2 linked regions of the Pseudobacteroides sp. genome follow. Each later gene encodes a partner of the first gene's protein in a complex. Links are inferred from orthologs where the notes say so. Each region holds a gene or a part of one and is shown on either strand. Other genes may lie near its edges.

Region 1 (7,140 bases):
ACAACTAAGGAGGGAAAGATTTCTGCATCCCAGATGCTTGAAACATTTCTATTTCCTCCAAGTGTGCAGTGGACTCCTATTTCAAAGCTTTCAGGAGGAGAAAAGAGGCGGCTTTATTTACTCAATGTCCTAATGGCTGAACCCAATGTTCTCTTATTGGATGAGCCCACAAACGATTTGGACATACAAACCCTTACAATTCTGGAAAGCTATCTTGACGAATTCCCGGGAGCAGTTATTACCGTATCTCATGACAGATATTTTCTTGACCGTATAGTAAATAACATTTTTGCATTTGAAGGCAATGGTTTAATAAAACAGTTTACCAGCAATTATTCAGAGTACCAGAGTTATAAAAAGGAATCCTTATCCGAAACAAAAAGCATTAGCCAGAACAATGAAAAAAACAAGGAAAAGAATTATAATGAAACCGTTAAAGATAAGCCCCTTAAGCTGTCTTTCAAAGAACAGAAGGAATTTGAACAGATTGACGACGAAATAGCTTCTTTAGAAGAAGCCATAAAAAATACCACGTGCAAAATCGAAGTAGAATCCAGCAATTTCGAGCTTCTTCCAAAGCTTCTTTCAGAAAAGGAAGCCCTCGAAAAGCAGCTTGAAGAGAAAATAGAGCGTTGGGCATATCTAAACGAGTTGGTGGAAAGAATTAATAACAACAAGAAGAACTAAACAAAACTATTAATGTAAAAGGAGATTTACGTGATTGAATTATTTAACAGCTTGAATATGGATCAGTCCATAGTCACAGCACTAAAAAAGCAAAACATAACTGTTCCTACAGATGTACAAAGAAAGGTTATTCCGGAGGTTTTAAAAAACAAGGATCTGATAGTACGGTCCCAGACAGGTACAGGTAAGACCTTAGCTTACCTTATACCAATTTTTGAGAAGCTAAAAGAATCAAAGGACCTTCATACCATTATCCTTGTACCTACACATGAGCTTGCGGCACAGGTTCACAAGCAGATTGAATTTTTATCCCAGAACTCCGACATCAAGGCACGGTCTGCCCTTATTATAGGAAACGTAAATATAGAAAGACAAATAGTTAAGCTTAGGGAAAAGCCCCAGGTTATCGTAGGCTCGGCCGGACGTATACTTGAGCTTATTAAAAAGAGAAAGATAACGGCACATACAGTAAAGTCAATAATAATTGATGAAGCTGACAGGCTCATGCTTGAGAATACACTTGAAGATGTTAAGGCTATCGTAAAGGCCACATTGCGAGAAAGACAGATAATGATGTTTTCCGCTACAATCTCCACACTAACCGTAAAAAAGGCGGAGGAGATCATGAAAGAACCTGAATATATTGAAGTTGAGGAAGTCATTGCCGTCCCTGATACAATCCAGCATTTATATTTTGTTGCCGAGGAGCGGGACAAGGTTGACATGCTGAGAAAGCTTCTTAGGACAATAAACCCTGAAAGGGCAATTATTTTCGCAAGCAAAAGCGATGAAATAGAAATTATTTTATCAAAGCTTCTTTATCACAAATTTAACGTTCATGCCATTCACGGAGCTAACGTTAAACTAGATAGAAAAAAGGCATTGGATGATTTTAAATCCGGGAAGGTACAGATATTACTTGCATCCGATATCGCTGCTAGAGGGCTTGATATTAGCGATATTACACATGTTTTCAACCTCAATGCCCCCGAGGATCCCAAAGCCTATGTACATAGGGTCGGCAGGACAGGGAGAGCAGGAAAAAGCGGCGTGGCAGTGTCTATCGTCTCCCCTAAGGAACTATTGACAATTAAAAGTTACAAGAATTCTTTAAAAATAAACATTGAAGAAAAGGCACTCTATGAAGGCAAAATAATTGAACCGTCAAAGAGAAAAACTTTCAGGAAGGCACCAAGGAAAACCACCCAAAGACATCCAAAAAGATAAGCAGCATTTGCAAATTTATATACAAAACTAACAAATGCCATATAAATAATATAAAACTATAAAAGGTAACGGACTGCTTTCACATCCCGTTACCTTAAATCATTTGCCGTAAAAATCACTTTTCAGATCGGATGATTATTTCAAAAGGTTATCAATAGCTGCCTGATCAAAACCTACAATGATGTTCCCATCAATATCAATTACCGGTACTCCTCTTTGTCCGGATTTGTTAATCATTTCCATTGCTGATTCCCGATCTTTTGAAACATCAACCTCTTTAAATCCAACTTCCTTATCTTTCAAATAATCCTTAACTCTGGTACACCATGGGCATGTAGGTGTTGAATAAACTGTAATGTTCATAAAATCTCCTCCTTCAATCCTAATATTATATTAATACCCCCTAAGGGTATAAGCAAAACATATAATTTCCTAAATTATATATTTTATTTTATGCAATCGCAACATGTTTTTATCGCATAAACATTTTCCATTAAAATATATTTTAAGACGAAGTATTATGTGGTATGTTATAGATGTATATTTTAAATAATTGGAAAAAATAATATTTGATATACTTTTATAAAATAACTTCATCCATAAGTATAATTCATGAAGAATGGAGGTAACAAGAAAGTGTCAGAATTTTACACCGTATGTGATTCCACAAACTTTGAAGAGGTTGCTTTAAAAAGCGATCTTCCGGTTGTTGCTTATTTTTACTCCGATGACTGTCTTCCCTGTACTAATTTTTCACAGATATTTGAGAGGTCTGCTGCTACATTATCTGGCCAATTAAAGTTTGTAAAGGTATTTAGGCCCCATAACAGACAGCTTGCAGAGAAATATTCCGTTAAGTCTAGCCCTACCATAATATTTTTCAAACAGGGGAAGGAAACCTGCTCCAGGCTTAATGGGTATATAAACTTTCCTGAATTTAAACAATCTCTTGAAAATATACTTGAAAGAACCTGTGATTCAAAAGAACATACTATTGTTCACTGCGACGTACTTATTATAGGTGCAGGACCTGCGGGCCTAACTGCGGCTATTTATGCTGCCAGAAGCAAGCTCCACACAGTTGTAATAGACACAAGTCTTCCGGGAGGGCAGGTTGCCTCAACCTTCCATATAGCCAACTATCCGGGGACAAATGGTGTTATACGAGGCATTGATCTTATGGAAAACATGAAAAAACAGGCTCTTGACTTTGGTGCACAGATTGACGATATGCAGAGCATAAAGAGTATCGACTTCACAGGCGAAGAAAAGTATATAAAAACCGACACCAACGATTATTATGCCAAAAGCGTAATAATTGCAACAGGAGCGGAGCCCAGAAAACTACCTGTGGAAAGCGAGCGTCAGTTCAGAGGCCGCGGTATACACTACTGTGCCACATGTGACGGTGCACTCTATGTCGATGCCAATGTAATAGTTGTCGGTGGAGGAACCTCGGCAGTTGAAGAGTCTTTATTTCTTACAAGGTACGCAAAAAGTATTACAATTATTAACAGATCAGGCCAGTTTAAAGCATCACGTTCATCAGTTGATGAGGTGCTGAAAAATCCTCAGATAAAGGTATTATGGAATACCGAAATTAAGGATGTTTCCGGTGAAAACTTTGTTCAAAAGGTGGTTTTTCATAACAAGGAAACGGGAGAAACTACAGAAATGGATACAGACGGAATATTCGTGTATATAGGCATGGAGCCTAATGTATCCCTTTTTAAAGGCATATTAAACATATCGGAATATGGCTATATTATAACAGACAACAATATGTCTACCAATGTACCGGGTGTATTTGCTGCCGGTGATATCCGCGATAAGGAAATACGCCAGATATCCACAGCCGTAGGTGATGGAACCATTGCAGGTATTATGGCTGAAAGGTTTATCGGCAATAAGCTAGCATAATCTTCTCCACACATTCAAAAATTACAAATAAAGGATTATGAAGGGCTGCCCCACGAACAGCCCTTTTTTATTTACATTGAAGGAACCTTTTCTACAGCCGTATCCTTAACATCCCTATCTTTGTGTTCTTTAACAGGACACACATCAATACATTCTCCACACCTTATACACTCCGACTCACTTATAATCCCCCTGCTTATTGCTCCTGTCGGACATGATTTTTCACAAATGGTACAATTTTTGCACCATGTAATGAGTTTTTTCATCTTGAAGACAAGTACTGCTCTTGACACTAAAGCCAGCAATACCCCATAGGGACAAATATACCTGCAAAAAGGCCTTGAATTTATGAATGAGGCTATAAGCATTATCACTGAAGCCACTAATGTTATGGTGGTCCAATTGAAGTTAAATAAAGCTGCAAAAGGATCAAACCTACATAACCACGCAGTACCTGTTGCAATTGCTAATAAAAAAAGTCCTCCAAGGAAAATGTACCTGAGATTTTTTAGTATTCTGTCGGTGCCCGACTTTATCTGCACATTGAGCCTAAGCTTTGTACCTGCTTTATGAACAAATTCCTGAACTGCCCCAAAAGGACAGACACCTCCGCAGTAAACCCTTCCAAAAAATATGGCAAACACAATAGGCACTATAAGAACTACAACCCAATCAAGGGCCTTCCCCTGCACAATGCTGGAAAAGAATATTGGAATCTGCTGTACAGACCCTATAGGTGATGGACACCCCCCCGTGACAAACCCAAGATAAACAAGGCTTGTCCCTAATAAAACATAACGTAGCCATTTAAACTGCCTCCATTTTATCTGTAAAAACAGTAGGAATGATGCTATAGAAAGGAAAACCAAAGTAATAAGATTCCTTGTACTGAACATTTTTTCTATAAAGCTACTCAGGAAAGTTTCTCTTGATTTGCTTTCCTTTATACTCTCATTTGCAGCATCAACTGAAGCTTGTGTATGTTCTTGATTTTCAGCAGGTTTCCCGCTCCCCCCCGGCTTGAAAGTAGTGTTTACAACTTCATTTGAAGGCTTTACATCTGATGAACTTTCAGGAATCTTAGAAACAGTGTTTTTCCCTGTAGCCAAAGATGCAGTATTATCAGGTTCTGCCCCCGGCTTTTTCGAATTACTGCTTTCAGTGACAGCTGATACCTGTTGCTTTTTTGTCGGTGTAGAATTTACCAACGCTTTTGAAGGTACCGGTGTCTTCCTCACAGCGGCTTGTGAGGTATTAGCCTTATTCTTGGTAGTTGCTGGAGTTTTGGCAATTTCCGTTGGCTTGGGTGTTGGCGATTGAACTACTTTAGCCGGTGCAATCTCGGAGAGGTCACAAATCTTATCCCCATCGTCATCCACATACAGCCCACATTTTCCAGGGTATGGGTCATTCTCGATTTCCAGGGGACATTTAGTTGCCGCATAGACCATACCTGCTACTGATATTATAGATAAAATAGCAAATAAAATAATAAAAATAATAATTCTTCTTTTCATTTCTTGTCCTCCATTGGACTATATCCAAAAATTAATTAATCGACTAATCACTTCAATCTTTTAATCTAAACAAATAAATTTAATATGCAATATACAGAGTTTGCCATCATTCTGATTCCAAAGACTACCATAAACATATAGGCAGGATAAATGAAATACAAATTGGATATTTTTTCATCCTGTATCTGCAGTGAAATAGCAGAAGATGGGCAACTATCATGACATCTCATACATTTGGTACACATATCGCTTATTTTTAAGCCATCATTTTCAGATTCTGATATCCCAAAGCTTGTGCATACACTTATGCATTTATTACACCTGGTGCATTTATCCTTTTTCACAGCCAGCCTTACTAAACCGATTTTGGATAACAGAGATTGAATCCTTCCTATAGGACATATAAACGAGCACATAGTTCTTTTTCCTGTCAGAAGAGGCAGGACAATTGCAAGTGCAATAAAAGCAATGCTTAATATAGCCAGTACTCCCAAAAATGAGCTTACAGGAATTGCAGCTGCATGAATGATATTCTTTGAAGGACAATTCTTAGCACAATGGGTTGTAGGAATCACCTTACCGAATAAAAGCAAAGCTATGACGATCAAAATTGCAAAGGGCAAATTGAGCCACTTCTTATCCAGCACCTTAATGTATGGATTTTTTATAAAGCTTGAAAGCTTATCATCTGTTCCTCCGGCAGGGCATATCCAGCTACAAAACCCTCTTCCGAAAGCGAAGGTTGCTCCTCCCCATACAAGCAGAAACATAAAAGCAAAGAAAAGAATTCCCTTTGTTTTTCCAGGCAAATTCATAGTGTATATTACAGCCTCTGCTACATCATCAATTCTTACTAAATTATCATTTGTACCTGATAAATCGGTTTTTACATAGTGGTTGAAATTTAATATTAAACCTGCTGCAAACATAAAACCTAAACTAAAGAATGCAATGCTCCTGAATTTATGTGTATTACCGGTTTTCAGCATCATTATAAAAATAAAAAGGAAAAAAGACCAAACACTGATAATTGATATGGCTTTTGTTACGCTTAAGCCTGATATATCAATATCCCACGCAAGTACAAACAGGAAAACAACTGCGGTAAAGCAGGTTAACAGGCATATTCTAAAATCAAATTTCATAATGGGTGAAACGTTATTTTGATTGGTAAGAATCTTATTCATAAAATCTATATTATTCCTCCAATCGTAATAATTCCGATATAAAGATAATAAAAGCTCATTAATAAAGCAGCCATCTTGCCAATGGTCTTTAGGTGCTTGAAGTTTGAAAATAACCCTAAAAGAGGCAGTGGAATAAAGTAAATCATTGTCCCTGCAAAAAATGTTATAAAGAACAACAGGCTGTTAACCAAACTGCTTTTACTCATAGCTTCCGTGAATACAAGCAATAATGGAGGACATAGATTTATACCTGTTATAAGTCCGAAAATAAATGGGACAAGAAATGGCATCCTATTTGAAAGCTTGGCTGTAAAGCCGTTCATTTTTTTCGCAGAACAATTTTTATGAGTGTTAGATAGCCCGTAGAAGAACATCATTACAGCAAATAATAAGTATAATATACCAAATACTATGCTACTATCCTGTAGCTTGCTTAAAAGCAACTGAGATGCAATCCACGACATTATTCCAAATATTGTATATCCCACAAATCTGCCAAGAAGGAACTGCCCCATATGTAAAAAGTTAAATCTTATATTGTTTCCTTCAGCAAGCAAATATGGGACCAGCACAGGTGAACAGTAGGCAAGGCATACCGTTCC
Region 2 (7,078 bases), on another replicon or contig:
AGCCGATCTAAACACCTTGCCTGTACAAATTATTACTTTTAGCCCCTTTTCTTCCGCACTCTTGATGGCATCTTTGTTTTCCTTTGAAATCTTTTTGCCGCTGTCTAAAAGTGTACCATCCAAATCAATAAATATTATTTTACTCATAAATCACCATTTACTTTTTTATTTTTGCCACAAACCTTTCTACTCTCTTTAAAGCTTCCACTATATTATCAACGGAATAAGCATAGCACGCTCTGATAAAACCATTTCCAGAGTCACCGAATGCAGTACCGGGTACAATTGCTACTTTTTCTTCCGAAAGCAATCTCTCACAAAATTCTTCCGAACTAAGACCGGTTGATTTGATACAAGGAAATACATAGAAAGCACCTAACGGTTCAAAGCACTCCAAACCTACTTTTCTAAAACCGTCAACCATTACTCTTCTTCTCCTGTTGTATTCACGAGTCATCATCTGTATATCGCTATCACCGTTTCTTAATGCTTCAATGGCCGCATATTGAGAAGTGGTAGGAGACGACATTATTGCAAATTGATGTATTTTATACATAGCCCCTATAAGGTCAGGATGGCCGCAAGCATATCCAAGCCTCCAGCCGGTCATAGCATAAGATTTGGAAAATCCATTTATTATAAGTGTCTTATCCTTCATCTCAGGGTAGCTGGCAATTGATACATGCTTTCCTTCATATGTCAGTTCTGAGTAAATCTCATCAGATAACACAACAATGTCTTTATCCTTAAGTACTTCAACAATCTTGTCGAGATCCTCTCTGGTCATAATTGCTCCCGTAGGATTATTGGGGTACGGAAGTATAAGTACTTTGGTCTTGGGGGTAATAGCTTTTTCAAGAATCTCAGGAGTAAGCCTGAACTGATCCTCAACCCTCAAGTTTATTATTACCGGGGTTGCACCTGTCAAAATAGTGCAGGGCTTATATGCTACAAAGCTTGGTTCCGGTATAATAACCTCATCTCCCGGTCCGACCAAAGACCTTAAAGCAATGTCAATTCCTTCGCTTCCTCCTACAGTGACAATAATCTGGTTTTTGGGATTGTATTCTACGCTAAATTTTCTTTTATAATATTTTGAAATTTCTGTTCTTAGCTCAATAAAACCCGAGTTGGGTGAATAATGGGTATGGCCTTTTTCCAAAGAGTATATTCCGGCTTCTCTAACACTCCAGGGCGTAACGAAATCCGGCTCACCTATACTAAGGGAAATTGCATCCTTCATTTCATTCACAAGATCAAAAAATTTTCTGATCCCTGAAGGAGGAATATTTTTTATAGTTGGGGTAATCATATCCGACATTTTCATAATATTATTGCCTCCCTGTCATCCTTGGTTTTTTCCTCAAATATCGTTCCCTTATCTTTATACTTTTTCAATACAAAATGTGTTGCTGTGCTTAAAACATATTCTAAAGGAGCCAGCTTCTCGGCAACAAACAGTGCAACTTCCTTCATTGTTTTCCCTTCGACAATTACAGTCAGATCAAAGCCTCCTGACATAAGGTAGCAGGCCTTAACCTGAGGATATCTGTATATTCTCTCCGCCACCTTGTCAAACCCCTCTCCTCTCTGGGGAGTTACCTTAAGCTCAATCAATGCTGTTACGCTCTCTTTCCCTGTTTTCTCCCAGTTGATCATTGCAGTGTATCCAGCGATTGTATTGTCTTCTTCATACTTCTTAATGCTCTCTCTTACTTCGTCAACAGTCTTCCCAAGCATAACCGCCATCTGCTCTTCTGTAAGTTTGCCATTGCTTTCTAATAGTTCTAAAATCTCTTCCATTCATCATCTCTCCTTTTATTTATTATCGTTATTATATATACCGAATTATAGTCTATATATTATTTGCACAAACACGCCGTCATACACTAAAATATCTTGGACATTAAAAAAACTCCTTCCCCAAAAAAGGGGCGAAGGAGTATTCCGCGGTACCACCCTAATTAGCATTTAAAATGCCATCTCAACCGGTACAAAATATACCGTTCCTCTATAACGCGAGGTTCCGTCATCTTCTAATGTCCGAAATGTTAATTTAACATATAACATCGGATTTCTCAAAGTGAATCTCAAGGGCTGCTTTCTATATAGTCCTTTGTTAGACTTCCACCATACGCTAACTCTCTTAAAATTGTCTATATATACTCTTCCCTGTCATTGATATATAACCTTATTAAGACTTTTAATATATATTGTATTATACGAAAACGAAATTAAAATTTCAACAATTTTTTAAGGCAAACAAAATCGCTTGTGATTTTGTTGTTAATTATCTTCTTCATCCTCATCATCAATAACTTCTGTAATCTGCTGTTCAAATTTCTTAAGCCTTTGTATAACTTCAGTCTTAAGACTCTTTAGTTCTCTTCTCACATCAACCAGTTTTTCTTTTTCACTTTCGATTGTCTGCTCCAACTTTTTCTTTTCTTCCAATGCTTCCTTTCGAGCTTCCTCAATAATAGTTTCTGCTTTTTCCTTAGCTATTATTATTGCGTCAGCTATCTTAACCCTGTCTTCATTAACCTGTCCCATTCTTCTCTCAAGGTCCTCATACTTGATACGAAGCTCCCTGTTTTGATTTTTAAGCATTGAAATTTCATTGTCCTTCTGTTTTAGTCTATCATCAAACTCCTTAAGCATTCTTTCAATATAGGCGTTTACGTCAGATTTTGCAAAACCACCTAAAAATGAACTTCCAAACCGTTTTTCCCCTGACATTTGTACTGCCTCCTCTATGTATAGTAGAATCGTATTTAAATAAAGTTATAGCTATGAAAGGTGTATGAGATTAGCCACTTTTCATAGTTCAGTATAAAATTGATTAAAATTCATTTCAGCTATCAATTTATATTTGATTCACCTATACATATTCAATACAAATTCGAAAAATCCTCTTTTTTATTCTAATTATATTAATTATTTATAAATTAATTATAAATTCTTATCTATAACCTCTTTAAACTCGTTCTTGGATCGGCTGCCTACAACTTTGTCAACAATTTCCCCGTTTTTAAACACTAATATGGTCGGAATACTCATAACTCTGTACTTTCTGGTCAATTCCCCTTCATTATCTACATTAACCTTGCAGACCTTTACCTTTCCATCATATTCATCAGCTAATGAATCAATTATTGGTCCTATGGTCATGCATGGCCCACACCATGAAGCCCAAAAATCAACCAATACCGGCATATCTGATTTCACAACCTCACTCTCAAAATTATCCTTACTAATTATTAACACCTTTTCACTAGCCATAGAAAATCCTCCATTCATTTAATAAAAACATTATAATAAATATTAATTATAATTATATTTTGTAAATTATATTACTTTTTACCCTAAGCCCTAAAAGCTAAACAAAAATGTTTTAAAAGCTGTCCACCATTAGTTTATTATTATCTGAATAAACTATATAATTATCCAGTATCTCAATAAATTCACCTTCATATTTAGTCTCCACACTATTTTTCAAGTTTATAACCACTTTATTCACTTTATCAATCATATAAACACCCCCGCCCTTTGTAACAAACAAATGGTTTTTATCACAAGGAGTTTTAAGGTTTATTTCATACCATTTGTCGTCTGATTCCTTATCCTGCTTACTGTATAGCAGTTTGGTTATTTTACCGCCGGAATCCTTATTTCCTACATAAAGGTTATCCTCAGCATCAACACCTATAAGAAACACTTTATCTTCGGTTGATATACGGCTTTTGCTTTTCCGCTTTCCATCCCACACCATTATCCTTCCGTTTCCTTCATCATAAAACAGCTTATCTGAAAGATTGGCTTCCTTAATGGTTGATGAGCTATCAAATATCATTATATAGCTTAAATTGTCCATAATATCATATTTATAAATCCTTGCCCTTGTGGAGCTTGTTTGTACTTTTACATAAACTACGTTGGTCAGAGGTGACAGTTCTATGTCTTTAACCTCACTGTTTTTTGCCAAACCCGATATTACGGGATAATCGTGTATAGTTCCTGTTTCAATATCTTTAGTAAGTACATTAATTTTACCTGCAGCATTGCTTACAGAATATATTATAATATTCCTGTCGGGCAACCACTTATAGTAGTTTATATCACCATTGGAGCCTTCTATGATATCTTCCGATTTTTTATTTTTCAGGTCGTATACATGTATCTTTCCGGATAATAACCATGCTGCATGATTACCGTCATAGGAAACCTTATGCAGAGATGTTCCATCTTCTATTTTCACGCTTTTCTTCTCATTTTCCTGTACTTCATCACTTACCTCATAGCTGGTGGCTTTTATCTCGTGCTCCTTTAACAAATAATCATAATTGAAATATGCAAGGACTGCTATTTGAAGCACTACTGAAAGAATAATCCATTTATAGACCCTTTTTAAAATTTTCACTTCTTTCCACCAGCCTTCCCGGGAACAACCATGAATACAGATGCAACAGCCCGTTCTCCCAAACCGTCGGAAGGTTTGTTAATAATTTTTCCATTAAAATACATGGTAGTCGAAGAGCCTCCATCGAGATTAACCGCATTTTTTGCACCATACTTCAAGAATATATCCTGAACATCGCGAAGAGTAGCTCCTACAGAACCAGCTCTTCTTCCGTCAATTACGAGAAGTATGACTGTGCCGTCGTCCCTTTGTCCTATAGCAGTCCTAGGTGCTATTCCCCAACCGCCGTCACCTCTTTTTATTGTATTCTGGCCGTTTACAACCAGGGGAGGTCCGAAGCTTACACCTTCCTTTACCCCATACTCATTTATAAGCTGATTTACAGAATGTTTGCCCACAATCAACATTTGATCGGTAAATGCAGCAGTGTCCTGCTTAGCAGTATTGCTTTTCTGATTAATAACTATTTTACCATCATGTATAATATATCCCATAGGTGCACCACCGGTGCCTGTCCATCCCACATCCATAAACCCACCTGCATTTATTGCAGCAATAGCCCCATTTCTTTTAGCAATGGAGCTGGTAGTCTCACCGGATTTTGGAAAGTTCTTTGAATAACCTACTTTAACTCTTGAAGGATCGTACACAAGCATAAGCTTTCCTATAAAACTTCCTCCATCTATATTATAAACTTCTATTTTGTCATCATGATTTGAGCCGAAATTTAGTTTCTGAATAACTCCACCATTATCCAGCGGGTCCTCGGCAAAGCTACTGGATACAATTCTATTGATGGCCTCATCGCTTAAAAAAAACTTGGCAATATACTGATGCGTAAAAGTATTCCATGACATCCCCGTTATTGTGCCCTTCACATTTTCAAAGGGCCCATAAAAAATCAATATGGGCAGTGTTACACTGGTAAATACTATCTCAAAAATCAAAAATATCAGTATATGGGTTAATATACGCCTCTTCTTACTCTTTTTAGCTGTAAGCTCACCACCAAAGTTCTGGTCATTTTTTAATCTAAACTTCCTCACTTGAGACTCCCTCCAAAATTGGTACATATGTCAATGAATTTTCTATATATTCACATTGTCTTATTTCAGAATTAATATCATGTTTTAAAAATTTGCATATATATAACTTTACAATCTACTATCTAAAATGTAAATATCCAAAGTTTTGTGAATTTTTTCAAATATTAGCCCCGCTGCAAACCACCAGGGAAAATAATCCAATCTTATTAAACCATCAATGGCATAAGGACCTTTATATATCCAAGGCTTAAGGTTTATAATATTTTCAAGTATAAAACCTGTAGCATATTCTATTCCCCATATGACAAAAACCCAAATTATTCCCCTGATAATCCACCTCCACCTACTTATTATATCATGAATGGGTTCAAGAAAAACCGCCAATCCGTATATAAAAAACATCCAAAGGTTAGTAAACCCGCTTAACCTCAAGTCTCCCACCATTAATGAATGCAATCCTGTCCATATAACTTCCGTATTCCATCCTATTAATCCATAAATAATGTATCTTTTTATCATACAATTATTTTTCTTAAATATCAAAATTTTTATTTGAGTAATATTTAGCTTTTCTAGATTTCATTAGTATATTAGATATTAAATTAGCATATTAACTAATAAAATATATATTTTTTAAAAAAAGTCTACCAAAATTCCCGAAATTATGATATTATATTTTATATGAATTCTTGATGTCTTTTTTAAGGCCTTTATATTTAAACAAAGTATTGCATGATACTTTAATATTGTGCTTTAAGGAAGCTAATAAAATGCTTTTCCAAATTGCTTCTTCATTATATGAAAAGTGAATAGTCTCTTGTATTTGTCAGAAAATTTACACTTTTCATATAGTTAATTGTTTAACTGTTTTTCATAATACGCTTTAAAATTAATATAATTAATCTGTGTCTAATGTTTCGTGATGGAATTTATTTAGCTGTTTTAATTTTAAATTTACGGTTTTTATTTTTATTACGGAAATCTTTTTGTAATATACTGCAAATAATGGATTTTACCCCCAAATACTAAACCTTGAACTAAATTTATTGATTTTTATATATTATGATATTATTAATTAAAAATTGGTAATAATAAATAATACGAAAATAAATGGAGGTTGCATATGTATCTTTTAGGAAAGATAAAAGTAACAGCTGTAATACCACAAAAGCTTAACAGGTTGAATGATATTGCATATAATCTATGGTGGTCATGGAACTCCGATGCAATAGACCTTTATAGAGAAATCGACCTGGCTCTTTGGGAAAAGCTAAATAAAAACCCTGTGAGGTTTTTGCAGGAAGTTAGCCAGAAAAAGTTGGAACAAAAGTTGAACGACTCTGACTATATGCAACGTTATGAGGAAGTTGTAGCAAGTTTTGATCGTTATATGAGTGAAAAAAATACTTGGTTCAATAAGAATTATCCTGATAAAAAGGATGATATGATTGCATATTTTTCAGCAGAGTATGGCTTAAATGAAGTATTGCCTATTTATTCAGGCGGTCTGGGTGTTTTGTCGGGCGATCATTGTAAATCTGCAAGTGATCTGGGAATACCATTTACCGCAATAGGACTTTTTTATAAGCAAGGCTACTTCAGTCAAAGAATC

What was found.
Region 2: the proteins of trxB (region 1) and trxA are in contact, whole or in part, in a crystal structure (PDB 1F6M), measured with the Escherichia coli proteins. The link is inferred for Pseudobacteroides sp. from one-to-one orthologs.

The regions. Positions count from the first base shown.
Region 1 is NZ_DATCTU010000044.1:11,449-18,588, forward strand. What follows is about bases 2,044-4,870. They hold trxB (thioredoxin-disulfide reductase), read left to right. Parts: upstream 2,044-2,907; coding sequence 2,908-3,834; downstream 3,835-4,870. Other genes in these bases: VIO64_RS07620 (glutaredoxin family protein), read right to left, coding at 2,050-2,277; VIO64_RS07635 (4Fe-4S binding protein), read right to left, coding at 3,906-4,870. In the rest of the region: VIO64_RS07610 (ABC-F family ATP-binding cassette domain-containing protein), read left to right, coding at 1-687; VIO64_RS07615 (DEAD/DEAH box helicase), read left to right, coding at 718-1,914; more of VIO64_RS07635, read right to left, coding at 4,871-5,351; VIO64_RS07640 (4Fe-4S binding protein), read right to left, coding at 5,417-6,538; VIO64_RS07645 (sulfite exporter TauE/SafE family protein), read right to left, coding at 6,544-7,140.
Region 2 is NZ_DATCTU010000036.1:37,128-44,205, forward strand. Bases 1,618-4,382 are described here. They hold trxA (thioredoxin), read right to left. Parts: upstream 3,283-4,382; coding sequence 2,953-3,282; downstream 1,618-2,952. Other genes in these bases: VIO64_RS06675 (Lrp/AsnC family transcriptional regulator), read right to left, coding at 1,618-1,803; VIO64_RS06680 (hypothetical protein), read right to left, coding at 2,287-2,739; VIO64_RS06690 (hypothetical protein), read right to left, coding at 3,395-4,382. In the rest of the region: VIO64_RS06665 (Cof-type HAD-IIB family hydrolase), read right to left, coding at 1-147; VIO64_RS06670 (pyridoxal phosphate-dependent aminotransferase), read right to left, coding at 158-1,327; more of VIO64_RS06675, read right to left, coding at 1,324-1,617; more of VIO64_RS06690, read right to left, coding at 4,383-4,420; VIO64_RS06695 (phosphodiester glycosidase family protein), read right to left, coding at 4,417-5,466; VIO64_RS06700 (putative ABC transporter permease), read right to left, coding at 5,575-5,985; glgP (alpha-glucan family phosphorylase), read left to right, coding at 6,590-7,078. UniProt on the Escherichia coli protein: Participates in various redox reactions through the reversible oxidation of its active center dithiol to a disulfide and catalyzes dithiol-disulfide exchange reactions.